One region of the Virgibacillus carmonensis genome, then DNA from elsewhere that is predicted to be linked to it. Evidence: riboswitches for the same ligand, from Rfam matches in the RefSeq annotation. Region 1 holds a riboswitch; the other holds the start of a gene.
What was found. A riboswitch is a leader RNA that binds a small molecule or an ion and turns the genes downstream of it on or off. The one in region 1 is predicted to bind thiamine pyrophosphate.
Positions count from the first base shown of each region.

Region 2: another riboswitch for thiamine pyrophosphate. It lies ahead of tenA (thiaminase II); the one in region 1 lies ahead of AC3G7N_RS13235 (lipoate--protein ligase family protein).

Region 1 covers NZ_JBYQFJ010000016.1:32,101-43,444, forward strand. Annotated here, with positions in the region: gene trpD (anthranilate phosphoribosyltransferase) at 1-584, shown strand, start outside; gene trpC (indole-3-glycerol phosphate synthase TrpC) at 585-1,379, shown strand; gene AC3G7N_RS13200 (phosphoribosylanthranilate isomerase) at 1,369-1,968, shown strand; gene trpB (tryptophan synthase subunit beta) at 1,975-3,180, shown strand; gene trpA (tryptophan synthase subunit alpha) at 3,173-3,946, shown strand; gene AC3G7N_RS13215 (AraC family transcriptional regulator) at 4,172-5,035, opposite strand; gene AC3G7N_RS13220 (S66 family peptidase) at 5,697-6,710, opposite strand; gene AC3G7N_RS13225 (BsuPI-related putative proteinase inhibitor) at 6,817-7,311, opposite strand; gene AC3G7N_RS13230 (M4 family metallopeptidase) at 7,390-9,054, opposite strand; TPP riboswitch at 9,349-9,454, shown strand; gene AC3G7N_RS13235 (lipoate--protein ligase family protein) at 9,607-10,431, shown strand; gene lipA (lipoyl synthase) at 10,435-11,344, shown strand, end outside.
Region 2 covers NZ_JBYQFJ010000049.1:6,749-13,933, forward strand. Annotated here, with positions in the region: gene thiD (bifunctional hydroxymethylpyrimidine kinase/phosphomethylpyrimidine kinase) at 1-363, shown strand, start outside; gene thiM (hydroxyethylthiazole kinase) at 360-1,154, shown strand; gene thiE (thiamine phosphate synthase) at 1,160-1,816, shown strand; gene thiW (energy coupling factor transporter S component ThiW) at 1,857-2,345, shown strand; TPP riboswitch at 2,407-2,507, shown strand; gene tenA (thiaminase II) at 2,572-3,258, shown strand; gene AC3G7N_RS19665 (hypothetical protein) at 3,330-3,512, opposite strand; gene AC3G7N_RS19670 (LysM peptidoglycan-binding domain-containing protein) at 3,501-4,913, shown strand; gene AC3G7N_RS19675 (class I SAM-dependent rRNA methyltransferase) at 5,221-6,414, shown strand; gene AC3G7N_RS19680 (HAD family hydrolase) at 6,424-7,089, shown strand.

The DNA.
Region 1 (11,344 bases):
TTCTATATGCACCACACGTCCATCCTAATCTGAAGCGTTTTATGAAGGTTCGGAAAGAATTAGGTCTTCCAACTATATTTAATCTGATTGGGCCTCTAACAAATCCAGTTGAACTAGACTCACAGCTACTTGGAATTTATCGGCGTGACATGCTAGAGATGATGGCTAAATCCTTGAAAAAACTTGGACGAAGACGTGCATTAGTGGTAAACGGCGCAGGATATATGGATGAAGCCTCACTCGCTGGCGATAACCATTTGGTATTGCTCGATAATGGGCAAACATCATCTTTCACCATTCACCCGGAAGAACTTGATTTGCCCGTTTGTGCAAATGAGCATATACGTGGTGGAGATGCGAAAGATAATGCAGTAATTCTACAGAATGTTTTACAGGGAAAGCCTGGAGCTTACCTTGATACAGCCGTATTGAATGCGGGACTCGCCCTTTTTGCAAACGGTAAAGCAACTACAATTAAAATAGGTATTAAGATGGCAAACGAAAGCATTAAATCCGGCGCAGCTTTAGAAAAACTTCAACACTTGATGCAATACAGCAAACAAATTCCAAGAGAGGTGATGTAAGTGTCCATATTAGATAAGATTATTGCTCAAAAGGAATTAGAAGTGGAACAGCTTAAAACTAATGGTTATAAACGTTCCGATGGTTCCTTGAAAAAAATTGAACCGGTTTTGCCAAACTCTAATTCGATGCATGTCATCTCCGAAATCAAGCGCTCCTCCCCATCAAAAGGAGCAATTGACATGACTGTCGATCCAGTCACACAGGCTAAACAATACGGAAAATACGGGGCTAGTGTCATTTCCGTATTAACTGATAAGACGTTTTTCAATGGATCAATGGATGATTTACGAGCAGTTCGAGAAGCAGTTGATCTTCCCCTTCTATGTAAGGACTTTATGATCGACACGATTCAAATCGATCAGGCGAAAGATGCTGGAGCGAATATTATTTTGCTTATTGTTGCTGCATTATCAGAAAGTAAGCTTCATGGACTATACCACTATGCAAAACAGCAAGATTTAGAGGTGCTTTGCGAAGTACACAATAAAGCCGAAATGGTAGTCGCAATTAATTTAGGCGCTAATTTGATCGGAGTCAACAATCGTAATTTAAAGACTTTTGAAGTTGATTTAAATGTAACCGAAAAATTGGCACCAATGATCAAAGACTCTTCCACTACACTTATAAGTGAAAGTGGCATCAGATCCCGCGAGGATGTAGAGCGTGCTGCACAAGCTGGGGCAAAGGGCATTCTTGTTGGGGAGACACTAATGAAGTCAGCTGATTTAGCTGCAACATTTCTTGATTTACAAGTACCTCTTCCAACAGAAGGAGTGAATTCTGATGCTCGTTAAAACGTGCGGGATCATGACGAAGGAAGCGGCGGGTACAGCTGTCCAGGCTGGTGCAGATTTTATCGGCTTTGTTTTTGCTCCTAGCAAACGGTACATGACAGCCGAACAGGCCGCGGAAATTGCTGAAACAGTACCCCCATCCGTTAAGAAGGTAGGCGTTTTTGTAAACGAAACGGCTGAAACAATCACATCCACCGCGGAAATAGTTGGACTAGATTACATCCAACTTCATGGAGATGAAGCAGCAGAATTCGCTTTGCAACTGCCCTATCGCATTATCAAGGCTTTTCCAGCAACACCAGATAGTTTTGCCCAAATAAAAGACTATCCGTGTGACTACTTTTTAATTGACAGTCCCTTTGGCAGCAATCGTGGTGGCAATGGTACAATGTTTGATTGGACAGTTTTAAAGGAATTAAATTTGGATACGAATAGATTGATTTTAGCTGGTGGTCTTACACCTGAAAATGTTCAACAAGCAATTGACATGACTGGATCAATCGGTGTCGATGTTTCAAGTGGTGTAGAAACGGACGGTAGTAAAGATTTAAACAAGATTAAAAATTTTATTTTAAATGCGAAAGGATGATTAATAATGGCGACATATTCAATGCCTGATAAAACTGGACGTTACGGTAGCTTTGGAGGAAGATTTGTTCCAGAATTATTAATGCCTGCACTAATTGAACTTGAGAAGGCATATGAGGATGCAATGCAGGATCCTCGTTTTATAGACGAAGTGAACTATTATTTAAAAGACTATGTCGGACGTGAAACTCCTATTTACTACGCTGAAAATTTAACGAAGATGCTCGGCGGACCAAAGGTATATTTGAAAAGAGAGGATTTAAATCATACTGGCGCCCACAAAATAAATAATACGGTTGGGCAAGCCTTGTTGACGCTTCGGATGGGCAAGAAAAAAGTGGTTGCTGAAACAGGTGCAGGTCAGCATGGTGTTGCGACCGCTACGGTTTGCGCGCTTTTAGGACTAGATTGCGTCGTGTTCATGGGCGAAGAGGATATCCGCAGACAGAAGCTGAACGTTTTCCGGATGGAGCTCTTAGGTGCTCGAGTCGAAAGCGTCTCACAAGGTAGCGGGACACTGAAAGATGCGGTAAATGAAGCGCTGCGTTACTGGGTCAGCCATGTTGATGACACGCATTATATTTTAGGATCTGTCGTAGGACCACATCCATTCCCAAAAATTGTTCGGGATTTTCAATCAGTTATTGGTAACGAAACCAAGCATCAAATACTCGGTCAAACTAGCAAACTACCAGACGCTGTTATCGCCTGTGTAGGTGGCGGTAGTAACGCGATGGGTATGTTTTATCCATTTATTCAAGATGAATCGGTTGCATTATATGGTGTGGAAGCTGGTGGTTCAGGTATCGAAACCAACAAACATGCGGCAACCTTAACCGCTGGAAAAGTTGGTGTCTTGCATGGAACCATGTCACATTTACTCCAGGATGATCATGGACAAATCGAGGAAGCTCATTCGATCTCAGCAGGACTTGATTATCCTGGTGTAGGGCCAGAGCACAGTCACTTACACGAAACGTCTCGTGTTATGTACACGTCTATAACGGATCAAGAAGCATTAGAAGCATTTCAGATTTTATCAAAAAAAGAAGGTATTATTCCAGCACTAGAGAGCGCACATGCGATTGCGTTTGCTATGAAGCACGCTAAAACAATGAATGAGGATCAAACACTTGTTATCTGTTTATCCGGACGCGGGGATAAAGATGTAGAACAAGTAAAAGCAGCATTGGAGGGAAATGAAAATGAGTAAATCGTATATCGATCAGACTTTTCAAGAAAAACTTGCTAAGAATGAAAAACTGTTTATTCCTTATATTATGGCTGGTGATGGTGGGCTCGATAACATAAATGATCGAATTGAATTCCTGCAATCCTGCGGTGCTAGTGCTGTCGAACTAGGCATTCCATTTTCAGATCCTGTAGCAGATGGTCCGACTATTCAGAACGCTGGCTTACGTGCGCTTGCTAACGGAACGAATTTAGCGGGAGTTCTTCAAACTCTAGCGAATAACAAAGAAAATAGAGATATTCCTATTATTTTGATGACCTATTTTAATCCGATTTATACTTACGGGGTTGAGCGATTTGCAAATGACTGCGCGGAAGCTGGAGTTGATGGCGTGATAATTCCTGATTTACCACTTGAAGAAGAAGCATTCATTGGCGGATTTTTAACAGAAAAATCTATTGCCTTTGTGAGACTGGCTGCATTAACCAGTGGTGAATCACGACTTTCTGATATCGCTAAACGGACGGAAGGCTTTTTGTATGCAGTATCCGTAACAGGTACAACTGGTGCCAAAGCTACACATAGTGATAGTGTGAAAGGCTTTTTACAGGGTTTAACAAAAATAGCCCAAGTTCCCGTATTAGCAGGATTTGGCGTTTCCAATTCAGACCAGGCAAAAGAACTAGGCGGGAATTGTGATGGAGTTATTGTTGGGAGCAAGATTGTGGAGTTATTCCATGCTGGAAAAACGGATGAAATCAGGGAATTGATAAAAAATAGCTTATAGTAGGATATGCATCTGTTTGTCATGCGGCAAACAGATGTTTTTTTAAGTCAATTATACGTTTAACAGGTTCTCCGTCTAAAGATAATTTTAGAATGCGGCTATCGGTTAACTATTGATGACCCCTTGATATGTTTCATTAGAACCGGTATCTCAATTAACCTCTTTGTTTACAAAAACACACGCTATGAATCTCATCATCACAGCGTGCGCTCTTTTTATTAAGCATTATTTTTTCACAATCGGAATCCAAACCTCACAGCAATAATCTTCTGCTCTTACGTCACCTTTAGTTGAATATACTTCTAACTCAGGTCCACCAGCATGCTCATAACCTGTTGATGGGAACCATTCGGAAAATATACGATCCCATGTTTTTGGAATCGCATCAGGCATTGCTCCAACCGATTCAAACACAGCCCATGTAGATGCCGGAATCTTCTTTTCTTCCCAATCAGAGGGGATATCATGTCTGTTTTTTTCAGCACAAATGAAATAGGTCAGTTTCTCCTGAGTGGCATCAAACTCCATACAAGCACCAATTATGCCAATAGACCCACAATTCTTTTCAAGTTCTTCTGTGAAACCATTGCTGTTAGACTCATCCCAAAAGGCTGGGATTCTACGATGGTTTTCCCCATCTATAGTAGTTGTTCTTATTCCTTTTCCGACCACGTTAAACGCATCTTTTTCGACAATCTTGTAATCCATTTCTACATCACCCTTTAATTGAATTTGAAAGAAGAGTCGTGGATAAGCCTTCAATAATTGACTGCTTTGACGTACGGATGACGGGCTTACTCCGTGTATTTTGCGAAATGCTTTTGAGAAAGATTCTGGTGTTTCATAGCCAAACTTTAGCGCGACATCAATGACCTTACTTTTTGAATGTATTAGTTCTTGTGCAGCCAATGTCAATCTTCTTCTCCGGATATATTCAGCCACTGTTACTCCTGTCAGCATGCTAAACATTCGTTGAAAATGAAATTTAGACATGCATGCTACGTTTGCTACTTCTTCAATTTTGAAATCGTACCCCAGATTTTTTTCAATAAAATCGATACCATCAGCCATTCTTTGAAGACCTTCCACCTCATCCTCTCCTTTCTAATCCAACTTTAGCATTCCAGTAATTTTCTATCCTGTCATTCCGTGCCTTTTGAAGACAGTTTTTTATTTGGCTCTTTTCGTAAGTTTTGTTGCTACTTAATCCTTACGAAATTGTGTCATAACATACCGCTCCGGAAATACACTACGCGCACCTTAGGGCTGCGCTGAGCCTCCTCGCTCTTTCGAAAAGCGGAAGCGACTGCCCAGCGGCGTACAAATAGATAGGCAGGTGAACAGCAGGGTGCCTTTCCCCTACGTTCATCCTGACTAACTATTTGCTAGGCGCTAGGAGCCGCAGCTAGACGTAGCAAAGAACGCTCACTGTGGGGTCTCGTCGTCTTCGCTTTTCCCGCTGGAGTCTTCGTGTATTTCCTTCGCTAGCATGGCGTTTGACTTTCGCTTCGGACAGTCGACTCCTGCTTAGAAAAGCAACAGCTGAAGATCCCGTAAGACAAGGAAAGCTTCACTGAAAAGGCATCGCACGCAGAAAAAGTGTTTTTCTTTTTCAAGGAAGCGGTTTTTGCTTCCGAGGAAGCTGAAGCGTTGCCCGCGGAAAGCGACTACCCGAAGCGGAATCGGGCGTTGCCACAATATCGTAGTTTAGTGATTTTGTGGCACAACAATCTTTTAGAAGACAGCTTCTTTAGTTAAACCACTGTTCTATTTCGCCTTTTCCATTCTGGACTTCGACTTCAGCATAGGCACCATTAATAAGTGTCATTTGTGGTGGAACATGACCACAATCAATGTCATATACAATTGGTAACTTTAAGTCTTGTTCTAAATCATTATATACATCCTCTATATCATAGTTCTCCACTGAATCATTCGCACTACTTCTACCGAACATGATGCCCGAACAATTATCAAACCAGCCCGCTAACTTCATTTGGACAAGTGTTCTCCGTAAGGCAGTTGTCGCTAAATTACAGTTTTCAAAATACCATAGGATTGGCTCATTATGGATAGATTCTTTCTGAAATTCATGAATGTTCCCATAAGGTGTACCTATCAAATGTCTAATTACATCAATACATCCGCCCAGCAATCTACCTTTTAGTCTGGTGTTTTCACCTGATAAAGTTTTCAACGTAGTTTGCTCGGTTAAATGGAATACTTCAGGGGATAGGTGCTCATGATCCCATGATTTTTGAAACTTATCAGATGAATATTGGATGATCGACTCTCCTTCTTTCGTAGCCAATACTTCCTCCCACATGGCCGTTGTCGTATCAGAATATTCGCCACGTAGATCTACAAAATTAGTACCATGCGCTGTCGCCATTCCAGTTTTTAATGTAGTAGCAAGTAGCAAAACACTTGTATCCGAATATCCTAGTACCCATTTTTTCTGAAAGGAATCAAAATCCAACTTGTCGATTACCTCAATTAGAAGTTCCCCGCCCCAAGGAGGGATGATAATATCAATTTTTTCGTCCTGCATCATCCGATTGAATTCTTTTGCTCTTATTTCAGCGGGAGCTGCTTTTGCCTTTTCTTGTGTCCACACGGTTTCTCCGCAGATTACTGGATATCCTTTTTCCTCGCTTCGACTAACTGCCTGTTTAAACATGTCATGCAACTCAGGTTCCACACCCGACGACGGTGCAGTAACTCCTACTGTTCCGCCCTTTTGTAAAATTGGATACGTAATCATTGTAGGCCTCCCCCCAAACTAATATTTCTTTTAGTATAACGCAAAAAAATTTTATGTATCAAAAAAAGAAAAAGCCAGCCTGCAAATAGGTGCAGAAAACTGGCTTTTAATTTTTTTCAATCGCAAATGTCGTTTTCGCCTTCAAAACGGGGTCAGTATGCAATATAGCTGTTAAGGAATACCTACCCTCTTGCAATTTTTTCGGTATATGCAGTTCAAATTCGACCTCTTCCGCTTGTTTTAATGTGATTGGATGTTTCTGCTCGTACTGGGCTTTGCTTTGTGATTTTTGAAAGACTGTTTCCCCGTCTTCATTGATAATGACGTATTCATACGATGTTTTTCCTGCTAAGATTAGTTCCTTTACCTGCCCTGTTTGATTTTTTATCTTAAAAATTGCATGGTCTCCTTCAACCTGGAGTGTCGCCTCTAATTCACCTGCAACAATGCCTCCACTACTGACAGAGGAATCACCGTTCTCGTTTATGTTTCCCTGGTTCTCGTTAGATTTGTCACTTGCTTCGTTAGTCTGCTCCTGTTGGTTGCAAGCAACTAATACCGTTATCAGAATTAAAAATAACGACAGTCGAATAAAGGGCATTAGCACATCTCCTTTAGCTCATTTTAAGCGAAATAATGCCGACCGTTGGTCAGCATTATTTCATATTAAACATTCTTCCTAATATACACCTACATTATTCCAAGCATTCGACACGGCATTGTATTCTGAACCATAGCCGTAGAAGTCAGCTGCAGATTGAAGTAATGCTGCACGTGTGTCGCTGAAGTTACTGTATGGTCCTAAGTAAACAGTGAGTGCACGATAGTAAATGTTCTCGGATTTTGATACACCTATGCTGGTGATCGTGTTGTATCCAGCCTTATTCGGTATTCCACTGTTCGTGTGAACACCGCCATTGTCAGCATTCGTATAAACGTAATCTCTCATATGACCAGGCTGCCCGTAAGCTGGTGGGTTGGAAAGACTTCTTAGTGCATCACCCGATCTTCCAGGTGTATAAACATCTTCTCCTAGTAGATAGTCTTCTCTTTCGACAAACACGGAAAACACATCTGACATCGACTCATTTAGTGCGCCAGGCTGGTCTTGATAAACAAGATCTGCTGAATAGTCGGTGACTGCATGAGTTAACTCATGTGCCACGATATCAAGTGCCCCTGAAAGTGGTGCAAATGTAGATCCGTCGCCGTCACCGTATACCATTTGTTGCCCATTCCAAAATGCGTTGTTGTAGTTGGAACCATAGTGTACTGTTGACCTTATGGTAGACCCGTTTCCATCAAAGCTATTTCGACCGAAAGTATCGTAAAAGTAGTCATATACTTCATCTGCATAAGCATGAGCATCTACGTCTGCTCCTTGTGAATTGCCAGTATAAGCATTATTGCTGTCAGCTGAACGATAGCCAGGTAAACTTGTCCCGTTGTTCGCTGTAAATGTTTCAATGACACCGCTCATTGGATTAGTTACATTATATAGGAAATAAGTTCCGTTTGATAAATAAGTATCTAATTCTTTATAATCACCAAGTACACCATACCCATAACCATCAGCCGCACCAGCATCTGTCACTGCATTGTACGAATCAACTACTGAACCATCTTTTGCATCGATAAAAATCTGCCAATTTCCAGGTTCAGGGTAAATGAATTGAAGTTCCACATGATAAGCTAGTTTATTAGCACCATCTTTCGAATAAACTACTAATTCTGCTTTTTCCGCTGTATTTTTCACGCTTGAATTTGACAGTTTACTAGCTTCTTTTAAAGCTTCCTTGTCTTCCTTCTTTGCTTTGGTTTCTTTTTTAGTCAAATCAATCGATTTCCATGCATGTTCAATCGCAGCATTTTTTGACAGGTCTGCTTTCATGTTAGTGTCCATTTCTTTAGCAACCTCAGGATGAACCTCACCCGTAACAGCAGAAACGATGTCCTTTTCATTCGTATGGACTGTAAACCTTGCACCGTAAACCGGAACGCCATCAACAGATTGCACAAACTCGTAATGCGTCATTCCAAGATCATCTTTCGACTTCTCTACAAATGTAAGGTCAGAGTTGGGGTCTAACTTGTAAAGCTCTTTATTATCTTTTAGATATTGCTTTACTTGGCCGACACCTTTTACAGGTTTTCCAGATAACGTTCCTGAAACAAAAGTTGGCACATTTTTGTCCTTATTCCAAACTACATCGAAATTCGACTTTGTCATCGCCTTCATTTCCTCAAGAGCCTTATCGCCAGTCTCGGCAGCCCCGGCAGTACCTGCAAAACCAGTTAAAGTTAAACTTAACGCTAAGGCTGTTCCAGTCATCGTTTTCTTCAGATTTCCCTTTTTCAAAATACATCACCTTTCCCTATTATACTATTTGATTTGCACGCTTATTACTATACATACGGCCGTATACCTAAACCTTAGCAAATTAATTAATAGTTTCATAGATTTATTTCCAACTTTCATGAAAACGGTTACAAAGCACCACACTCTCACCTTTAACAGGAAAAAAGTAGCAAAATGCGACAAATTTGATAGGTATATATGTTAGGTTTTTTGTATCCTGTAGTCTTTACATTACCTTCTTAACCCGTTAAGATATACATAGAAAAACTACATATTAATCAATAGCACTAGGGGAGCATTTTAACAGCTGAGAAGAACGACAGTGGTTCTGACCCTTTTACTCGAACTAGATAATACTAGCGTGGGGAAGTGAAGTCGAGGTGTATACTTTTCACAAAAGCAACTACATCAAACGAACTGCACCCCACACCAAGGATGCAGTTTTTTTATTTGGGCAAGTTAACCAAAGTAACGCGTTATTTTCTATAATATTTGGGCGGTGCCAGCCACTGCTCTCAACATTTGGAGGTGTAACATGTGAATGAGACTTGGGGGTTTATTGATACGGGCTTTAGTAGTGCTTCGGTTAATATGGCGCTTGATGAGGCATTGCTTAACTGGCATAGTGAAGGAAAAATCCCCCCTACATTACGGTTTTATGGTTGGTCAAAGCCTAGCCTTTCTGTTGGCCATTTTCAAAAAGCAGAGAGGGCTATTGATTTCGAGAACATACAAAAACACAGCTGTGAATTCGTACGTCGCCTAACCGGGGGTAGTGCTGTATTACACGACGACGAGTTAACCTATAGTATTGTAGTTTCGGAAAAGAAGGAATATATTCCATCCTCTATTCGCGCTGCTTACTTTGTTTTATCAAAAGGTATATTAGAAGGTTATAAACATTTAGGTATTCAGGCAGATTACGCAATTCCAGAGAAAAGACAGGAAAGAACAGATGTCTGTTTTGAAAAACCTGCCTTTTATGAAATGGTTGTAGCTGGCAAAAAAATCTCAGGAAATGCACAAACACGAAAACAAGGCGTTCTTCTGCAGCATGGTTCCATTCCAATGAGCATGAATAGAGAAATGTTATTTGATTTGTTCAAGTTTCCAACTGAAAAAATAAGGGAAACAAAACGTAATGCCTTTTCTGAAAAAGCAATTACCATAAATGAGATCACCAAGAAGCAACATACATACGATGATTTGAAAGAAGCATTTCGGAAAGGATTTCAATCCGAACTGAACATGGATTTTATACCACTTCAGCTTTCCGATAGTCAATGGAAAGAAGTTCATGATTTAGCAAAAACGAAATATGCCGGGGAAGAATGGAACTTATATCATCAGAGGAGTGTGTGACAGGTGGCAAAACAAGAAGAATACATACGTAAACCGGAATGGCTTAAAACAAAAATTAATACGAACAAGTCTTATAATAAATTGAAAAAGCTGATGCGAGAAAAGAATTTAAATACCGTTTGTGAAGAGGCACGTTGTCCAAACATTCATGAATGCTGGAGTGAGCGAAAAACCGCTACATTTATGATTTTAGGTGACACTTGTACCAGAGGCTGCCGGTTCTGTGCAGTGAAAACCGGTTTACCAAATGAGCTTGATTGGGGAGAGCCAGAACGCGTAGCAGAATCAGTAGCTATTATGGGCTTAAAGCATTCAGTCGTAACCGCTGTTGCTCGGGATGACTTAGAGGATGGTGGTGCTGCAGTTTTCGCGGAGACAGTACGTGCTATTCGCCGTGCAAATCCTGCTTGTACGATTGAGATCTTGCCTTCCGATATGAAAGGAGATTACGAAAGTCTTCATACATTAATGGACAGTGAACCAGATATTTTTAATCATAATATCGAAACAGTAAGACGATTGACTAAGAAAGTACGTGCCCGTGCGATGTATGATCGATCCCTGCAACTATTGAAACGGGTAAAAGAAATCGCACCAAAGACACCAACTAAATCAAGTATCATGTTAGGACTGGGTGAAACAAAAGAAGAAATTGTACAAGCAATGGATGATCTTTTAGCACATAACGTTGACATCATGACAATTGGCCAATATTTACAGCCAACAAAAAAGCATCTAAATGTTGAAAAATACTATCATCCAGACGAGTTTGCTGATCTCAGGGAAATTGCACTGAAAAAAGGATTCCAGCATTGTGAATCTGGACCGCTTGTACGTTCTTCTTACCATGCAGATGAACAAGTTAGTCAAACATCCGCACAACGCAGAATTAAGTATATGAAAGAATACGAAG
Region 2 (7,185 bases), on a different contig from region 1:
GCTGAAGATGCAGCGCGGCGTATTGTTCATGAGCTTGGTGCGAATGCGGCGGTTGTGAAGGGTGGTCATCATTTTAGCGAAGAAGCGGTTGATGTTTTATATGACGGTGCTGACATACACAGGTTTCCCACTGCGCGAATAGATACCAAACATACACATGGAACAGGGTGTACGTATTCCGCGGTCATCGCGGCTGAACTCGCAAAAGGGAATTCTGTTTATGATGCAGTGAAGACAGCGAAATTATTTATCACAGATGCTATTCGCTTTAGCTTAAAACTTGGAAAAGGAAATGGTCCAACAAACCATTGGGGTCATCGTTTACAAGGATTGCCAGAAAGGAATAGGAGGATTTTTCAATGAACTATCTTACACAGATCAAAAATCAAAAACCGCTAATTCATAATATCACGAACACGGTTGTTGCTAATTTTTCAGCGAATGGATTATTGGCGTTAGGCGCTTCACCTGCTATGGCAAATGCCCCTGAAGAAGCGGCTGAAATGGCATCACATGCGGATGCGCTCGTATTAAATATTGGCACATGTACACAAGATCAGGTTAATGCGATGATTTTTGCAGGAAAAGCGGCCAATAAAAAAGGCATACCAGTTAGTTTAGATCCAGTAGCAATTGGTGCGACATCTTTTCGTACGAGTGCAATCAAACAAATTTTATCCAAAGTTGATGTGTCAGTTATCCGTGGTAATGCTGGAGAAATAGCTTTACTAGCAGGGTTGGATGCCGAAATAAAAGGTGCTGATACCTTAGTAGATGAAATTGACCCTGAAGCAGCCACACATGTTGCTGGAAAATATAAGGCGGTAGTTGTTGCAACAGGAAAAGTCGATACCATCACTGACGGGTATAAGTATACGCAATGCACAAACGGGGTAGCAATGCTTCCAAATGTTACAGGAACCGGGTGTTTATTAACGGCAATTGTTGGTGCATTTCTTAGTGTAAGTAGAGATTTCTATGATGCGTCTGTGCAAGCAGTGTGTAGTTATGGTGTAGCAGCAGAGTTAGCAATGGAGCACTGTAAGGGTCCGGGAACGTTTTTACCATCCTTATTGGATGAATTGTATACCTTAACTGAAGAAAAGGTTAAGGCAAAGGCAAGTCTTCGCGAGCTCACTTTAAAAGGAGAATAAAGCAGATGGTAGATAAAAAAAGTCTTCGCTTATATTTTATTATGGGTAGCACAAATACAATAGAGGATCCTGCATATGTTCTACAACAAGCAATTGATGGGGGTATTACAATTTTTCAGTATCGGGAAAAGGGGCTTGCCGCCAAAACGGGTGTTGAAAAGTATAAGTTAGGGATTGAACTTCGTAATATTTGTCTGAATAATAATGTTCCGTTCATTGTGAATGATGATATTGCCTTGGCCATTAAGCTTCATGCTGACGGTGTCCACATTGGTCAAAAAGATGAATCGTTGATTAACGTAAAAGAAAGACTTCCAAACTATATGTCTGTTGGTGTATCAGTGTCAACTGTCGAAGAAGCAGTCCTTGCCGAGCAACAAGGTGCTGATTATCTTGGAATTGGACCTATTTTCATAACATCTACCAAAGCGGATGCACTCGATCCAATAGGGATAAAAAGAGTAGTGGAAGTCAGTGAAAGAATAACTATTCCAATTGTAGCAATTGGTGGGATTAAAAGGGAAAATGCAGGGGATATCATGAAATCTGGAGCGTCGGGTATATCGATTATTTCAGCAATTAGTCAGGCGGGAAGTTGTAAAGAAGCGGCTTATGAATTAGAGGTAGCTACTAGATTAGCAGAGGTAAATAGTAAAAATTAAGGAGGTGGTTGGACTAGAAAATTCGAAAAGGAGGCTAATGATGTATCGCACAAGAGTTTTGACCACAATGGCAGTTTTTATCGCAATCGGCGTTATAGGATCGCAATTACTTTGGTTTCCGGCTGGGATCGCAAAAGCATACCCTGTCCAGCATGCGGTAAATGTGATGGCAGCGATAACACTGGGGCCTGGCCCAGCAGTAGTGATTGCGTTTATGACAGGGTTAATGCGTAACATGCTTGGACTTGGAACGTTACTCGCTTTTCCAGGTGGGATGATTGGTGCGTTTTTAGCTGGGTATTTGTATAAAAAATTTGGTCGTAAAATGCTAGCTGTAGTTGGCGAAGTAGTCGGAACGGGAATAATTGGATCGTTATTTTCAGTACCATATGCAAATCTACTAATGGGCAGTTCACTTGGTGCCTTTGTCTTTTTGCCATCATTTTTAGTGAGCAGTATTTCAGGAGCGATTATCGGTTACTTAGTTGTGATTCGTGTTAAACAAGCAAGTCCATTACAAAACATATAGTAATTAGTGCGTGTTCAAAAAGTCGCCATTTATCATTTGGTGACTTTTTGAACATCCTATTAGGAACTACTAGGGGTGCAACATGCTGAGATAAGGATTGACCTTTATCCCTTTGAACCTGATCTGGTTAATACCAGCGAAGGGAAGTAGTGAGGACGGACTCCTCTATTTATCTACTTTGATTCTTCTAGTTAGCTTCCAAACAAATTCAGGGGAGGCAAATTCAATGACATTTACTGAAACATTACGCAAGGAAAACCAAGATGTATACGAGGCAATTTTTAATCACTCTTTTGTGCAGGGCATTGGCAAAGGTAGTGTTCCAAAAGAAGCGCTGGCTCATTATATAAAGGCAGATTATGAATATCTGAATGCATTTATGTATATTTATGGGATAGCAATATCAAAAGCAACTACTCGCGAAAATATTAGTTTTTTTAATAATCAAATTGACTTTGTGTTGAATAGTGAAATTCATCCACACAATAATTTTTGCGAACAAATCGGTGTTGGATACGCGGAACTACAGGGATACCCATTACCACCAACAGCCGATCATTATGTGAAACATATGATGTACCATGCGCATATGGGAAGCCTGGGTGAAGTCATAGCAGCGCTTTTGCCATGTCCGTGGACATATTTAGAAATTGGACAGGAATTAATGAAAACGTATCAGCCCGATGAAGATCATCCATTTTATCCATGGATCTCATTTTATGCTGATGAGCAGGTAGCGACTATTACCATGGAAATGCGTAACATGTTAGATCATTTAGCTGCTGTGGCAAGCCCAACCGAACAGGAAAAAATGAAAATGGCATTTCGTAAAAGCTGTCAATTAGAGTTGTCCTTCTGGGAAATGGCATTTACCAGCGAAGTATGGCCGGTTGGAGATTATATGAAAGTATGAGTTTAATAGAGAATTTCGTGAGATGTCTTCCTACAAAGAGGGCATCTTTTTTTTTGAGCATAGTTAGTACATTAGGTTGTAATTCCATCAAGCCCTAAATCAATGCCACCGAAAGATCGATAGTGGCGGGTAGTGACTCTAGCATTATGAACCATAAATTCCCCCCTCTCCCCACCCATTTTTAACAAAATAGGCTCTTCTTGAATATCATGACAGATAGAATGGAAATTGGAGGAGAGTAAATGGAAATACATGTAGTGCAACGTGGAGAAACTTTGTGGAGAATAGCACAGCGATATGGTAACGATATTAATCAAATAATATTAGTCAATCAGCTGGATAACCCTGATGTGCTCGTTGTCGGGCAGTCACTGGTCATTCCAAATCCAAATCAAGAATATGTAGTTACACCAGGTGATACTTTATGGGCAATTGCACAAAGGTATGGTGTAACCGTTAATGAGCTTGCTCAGGCTAACAATATTACGAATCCAACACTCATTTACGTTGGTGAATTGCTTGAGATTCCATATTCCATCCATGTCGTCCAAGTGGGTGAATTTTTGTGGGGAATCGCTCAACAATATGGTGTGCCTGTAAATCAAATCATTGATGCAAATAATATAACAAATTCATCATACATCTATCCAGGCCAGCGTTTAAGAATACCGTCTACAATTAAACCTATAATTGAAGTGAATTCATATATAACACAAACGAATGAGCAGGCAAGACGGGAGGTATTAGCATTAGGCAGTAATTTTACGTATATTTCCCCGTTCATGTATAGTGTGCAAGCCGATGGAACGATTACTGAAATGCAGGAGGCTGCTGTACTAGAAGCAGCAAGAGCGACTAATGTAGCGCCACTCCTTGTTTTAACCAACTTTACAGGTGGGGAGTTTAGTTCGGATCTAGCAGCAACAATTCTAAGAAATCCTCAGTTACAAGAAACCTTAATTACCAACATTTTGGAAAAAATAAGAGCGAAAGGCTATACCGGCATAAATATTGACTTTGAATATGTCTACCCAGAAGATCGGGAGAATTATAATAATTTCCTGCGGCGACTTGTTGCCCGTTTTCATCCGGAGGGGCTAATTGTTTCCACAGCATTAGCACCAAAGGAGAGCGCGGAACAAGAAGGGTTGCTATATGAAGCACACGACTATGCTGCTCATGGGGAGATTGTTGATTTTGTAGTTGTTATGACTTACGAGTGGGGATGGGCTGGAGGAGAACCGTGGGCTATTGCACCAATTAACGAAGTTCGTGACGTGTTGGATTTTGCAGTAACAGTTATTCCCCGTGATAAAATTATGATGGGAGTCCCATTGTACGGAAGAGATTGGGAAATTCCCTGGCAGGAAGGAACTACTGCTCGAACCATTAGTCCAAAAGCAGCGGTTCAACTAGCAGCTGAGTATGGTGTGGAGATCCAATATAATGAGACCTATCAAGCACCATTTTTTCAATATGTAGATGAAAATGGTCAGGAACACGAAGTTTGGTTTGAAGATGCCAGAAGTGTGCAGGCCAAATACGATACAGTAAAGGACTATAACTTAAGGGGTGTTAGTTATTGGGTATTAGGTCAACCGTTCCCAGAAAACTGGGCTGTTTTGGGAGATAACTTTACTATTAGGAAGTTGTAGAGAAATAAAATTGGGATTGATGCTGTAACACAATTGATTAGTGAACATATTTTTAATGATTATGTTCAGTGTGTATTGTTAATTCCTTATACGGACGGAACTAAATTTACTAGTAGAATGTAAAATCGCTGATGCTGAAAAATTTGAGCAATGTGTAAGTAATACAATAAAGGATTTTTAATTTATAACACTAGAATATGAAGCTATGGCTAAGGAAACACTTGGTTTAGAAGCGGAATAAACCAATGTATTTTGCCATTTCACTTTAGCATGCGATAATAAGGGAAACAGTTGATAGGATGAAAATATGACAACAGTAATTGAATTAAACGTTAAGTCTAACTATATAGCAGAGTATAAAAAAGGCTATCCTTTGATTAGTAAGGACACCATTATGAACCCAAGTGCGCTCAAAGAAGAGGGAAGCGTTGTTCATCTGGTAGATCAAAACCACCAATTTATCGCAAAAGGCTACTATGGAAAGCAGAATAAAGGTTTAGGTTGGGTGTTGACGCACAACAAAGCTGAAGCGATTGATTTTCCATTTCTTAAGTCAAGATTAGAAGTTGCACTCAATGCTAGACAATCTTTCTATAAAAATATCGAAACTACTGCATTTCGTTTATTTAATGGTGAAGGCGACGGTGTTGGCGGTTTTACCATTGACTATTTCGCTGGTTATTATTTGATTAATTGGTATAGTGCGGGCATTTATACATTCAAAGATGAAGTGACCCGTGCCATTGATGAGCTTTGCGATTACAAAGCTATATATGAAAAGAAACGTTTTGATACGAAGGGCCAATATATTGACGATGATGATTTTGTAAAAGGGACACGTGGTGAATTTCCAATTATCGTGAAGGAAAACGGGATGAACTATGCGGTATATTTGAATGATGGTGCAATGGTTGGAATTTTTCTAGATCAAAGGCAGGTAAGAAAAGCGATCCGGGATAAGTATTCCAAAGGGAAGAATGTGTTGAACACCTTTTCGTATACAGGTGCCTTTTCCGTAGCAGCAGTACTAGGTGGAGCATTAAAAACATCCAATGTAGATCTTGCAAAACGTAGCAAAAATAAGACAATTGAGCAATTTAGTGTTAATGGAATCGATTACGAACAGCAGGATATTAAGGTAATGGATGTCTTTGAGTATTTTAAATATGCGAAGCGGAAAGAATTGAAATTCGATCTAGTTATCCTTGATCCACCTAGCTTTGCCCGCTCAAAAAAACACACGTTTAGTACGGCTAAGGACTATCCAGCGCTTATCAAAGATACCATTGCTATTACTGAAAAAAATGGCGTCATTGTTGCATCGACTAATAATGCGTCATTCGGCATGCGAAAGTTCAAAGGATTTATTGATAAAGCATTTAAAGAAACGAGCACGAACTATAAAGTTCTAGAGGAATTCTCTTTGCCGTCCGATTTTAAAACACTTTCAAGCTTCCCACAAGGTAACTATTTGAAGGTATTGATTGTGGAGAAGAGGTAGGTGCAAGCAATGGTTATGGCCGTTCTTTTTGATTTAGACGGAACGTTGTTAGACCGTGATGAATCTGTTAAGCATTTCATACGTATGCAATATGAGCGGATGAAGCATAATTTAAATCACATTTCAAAAGATGCATATACTACAAGATTTATGGAATTAGATAACCGGGGGTATGTTTGGAAGGATAAAGTCTATCAGCAAATGGTGCAGGAATTTAATATAATGCCAACATGGGAAAGCCTTTTAGATGATTATGTGAATGAGTTTAAGCATAGCTGTATAGCCTTTCCGAATCTTATCTGGATGCTGGAAGAGTTGAAAGCTAACTCCATTTACTTAGGGATGATTACAAATGGTAAAGGTCAATTTCAAATAAACAATATAAAAGCTCTTGGTATTGAAAAGTATTTTGATACTATCCTTGTATCTGAATGGGAAGGTATCAAAAAGCCTGAACCGTTAATTTTTCAAAAGGCTTTAAAAAAACTGAATGTCCATTCGGATGAAAGTATCTTTGTAGGCGATCACCCTGAAAATGACATCCTTGCTGCCCGCAATATAGGAATGGATACTATATGGAAAAAAGATAATTATTGGCGGTATGCAGATACCGACTATATGATTGACGATTTGAGTGAAATACCAGCCATTATTCTGGAAAGAAGAAGGCGCTAATCAAAATTGATGGTTAGCGTTTTTTTGTTAGTAAAGAAAGTATAAACGAAAGTCTGTCTAGCTCCAGCGCCTAGATACTCGAGACATAAGCAGTTC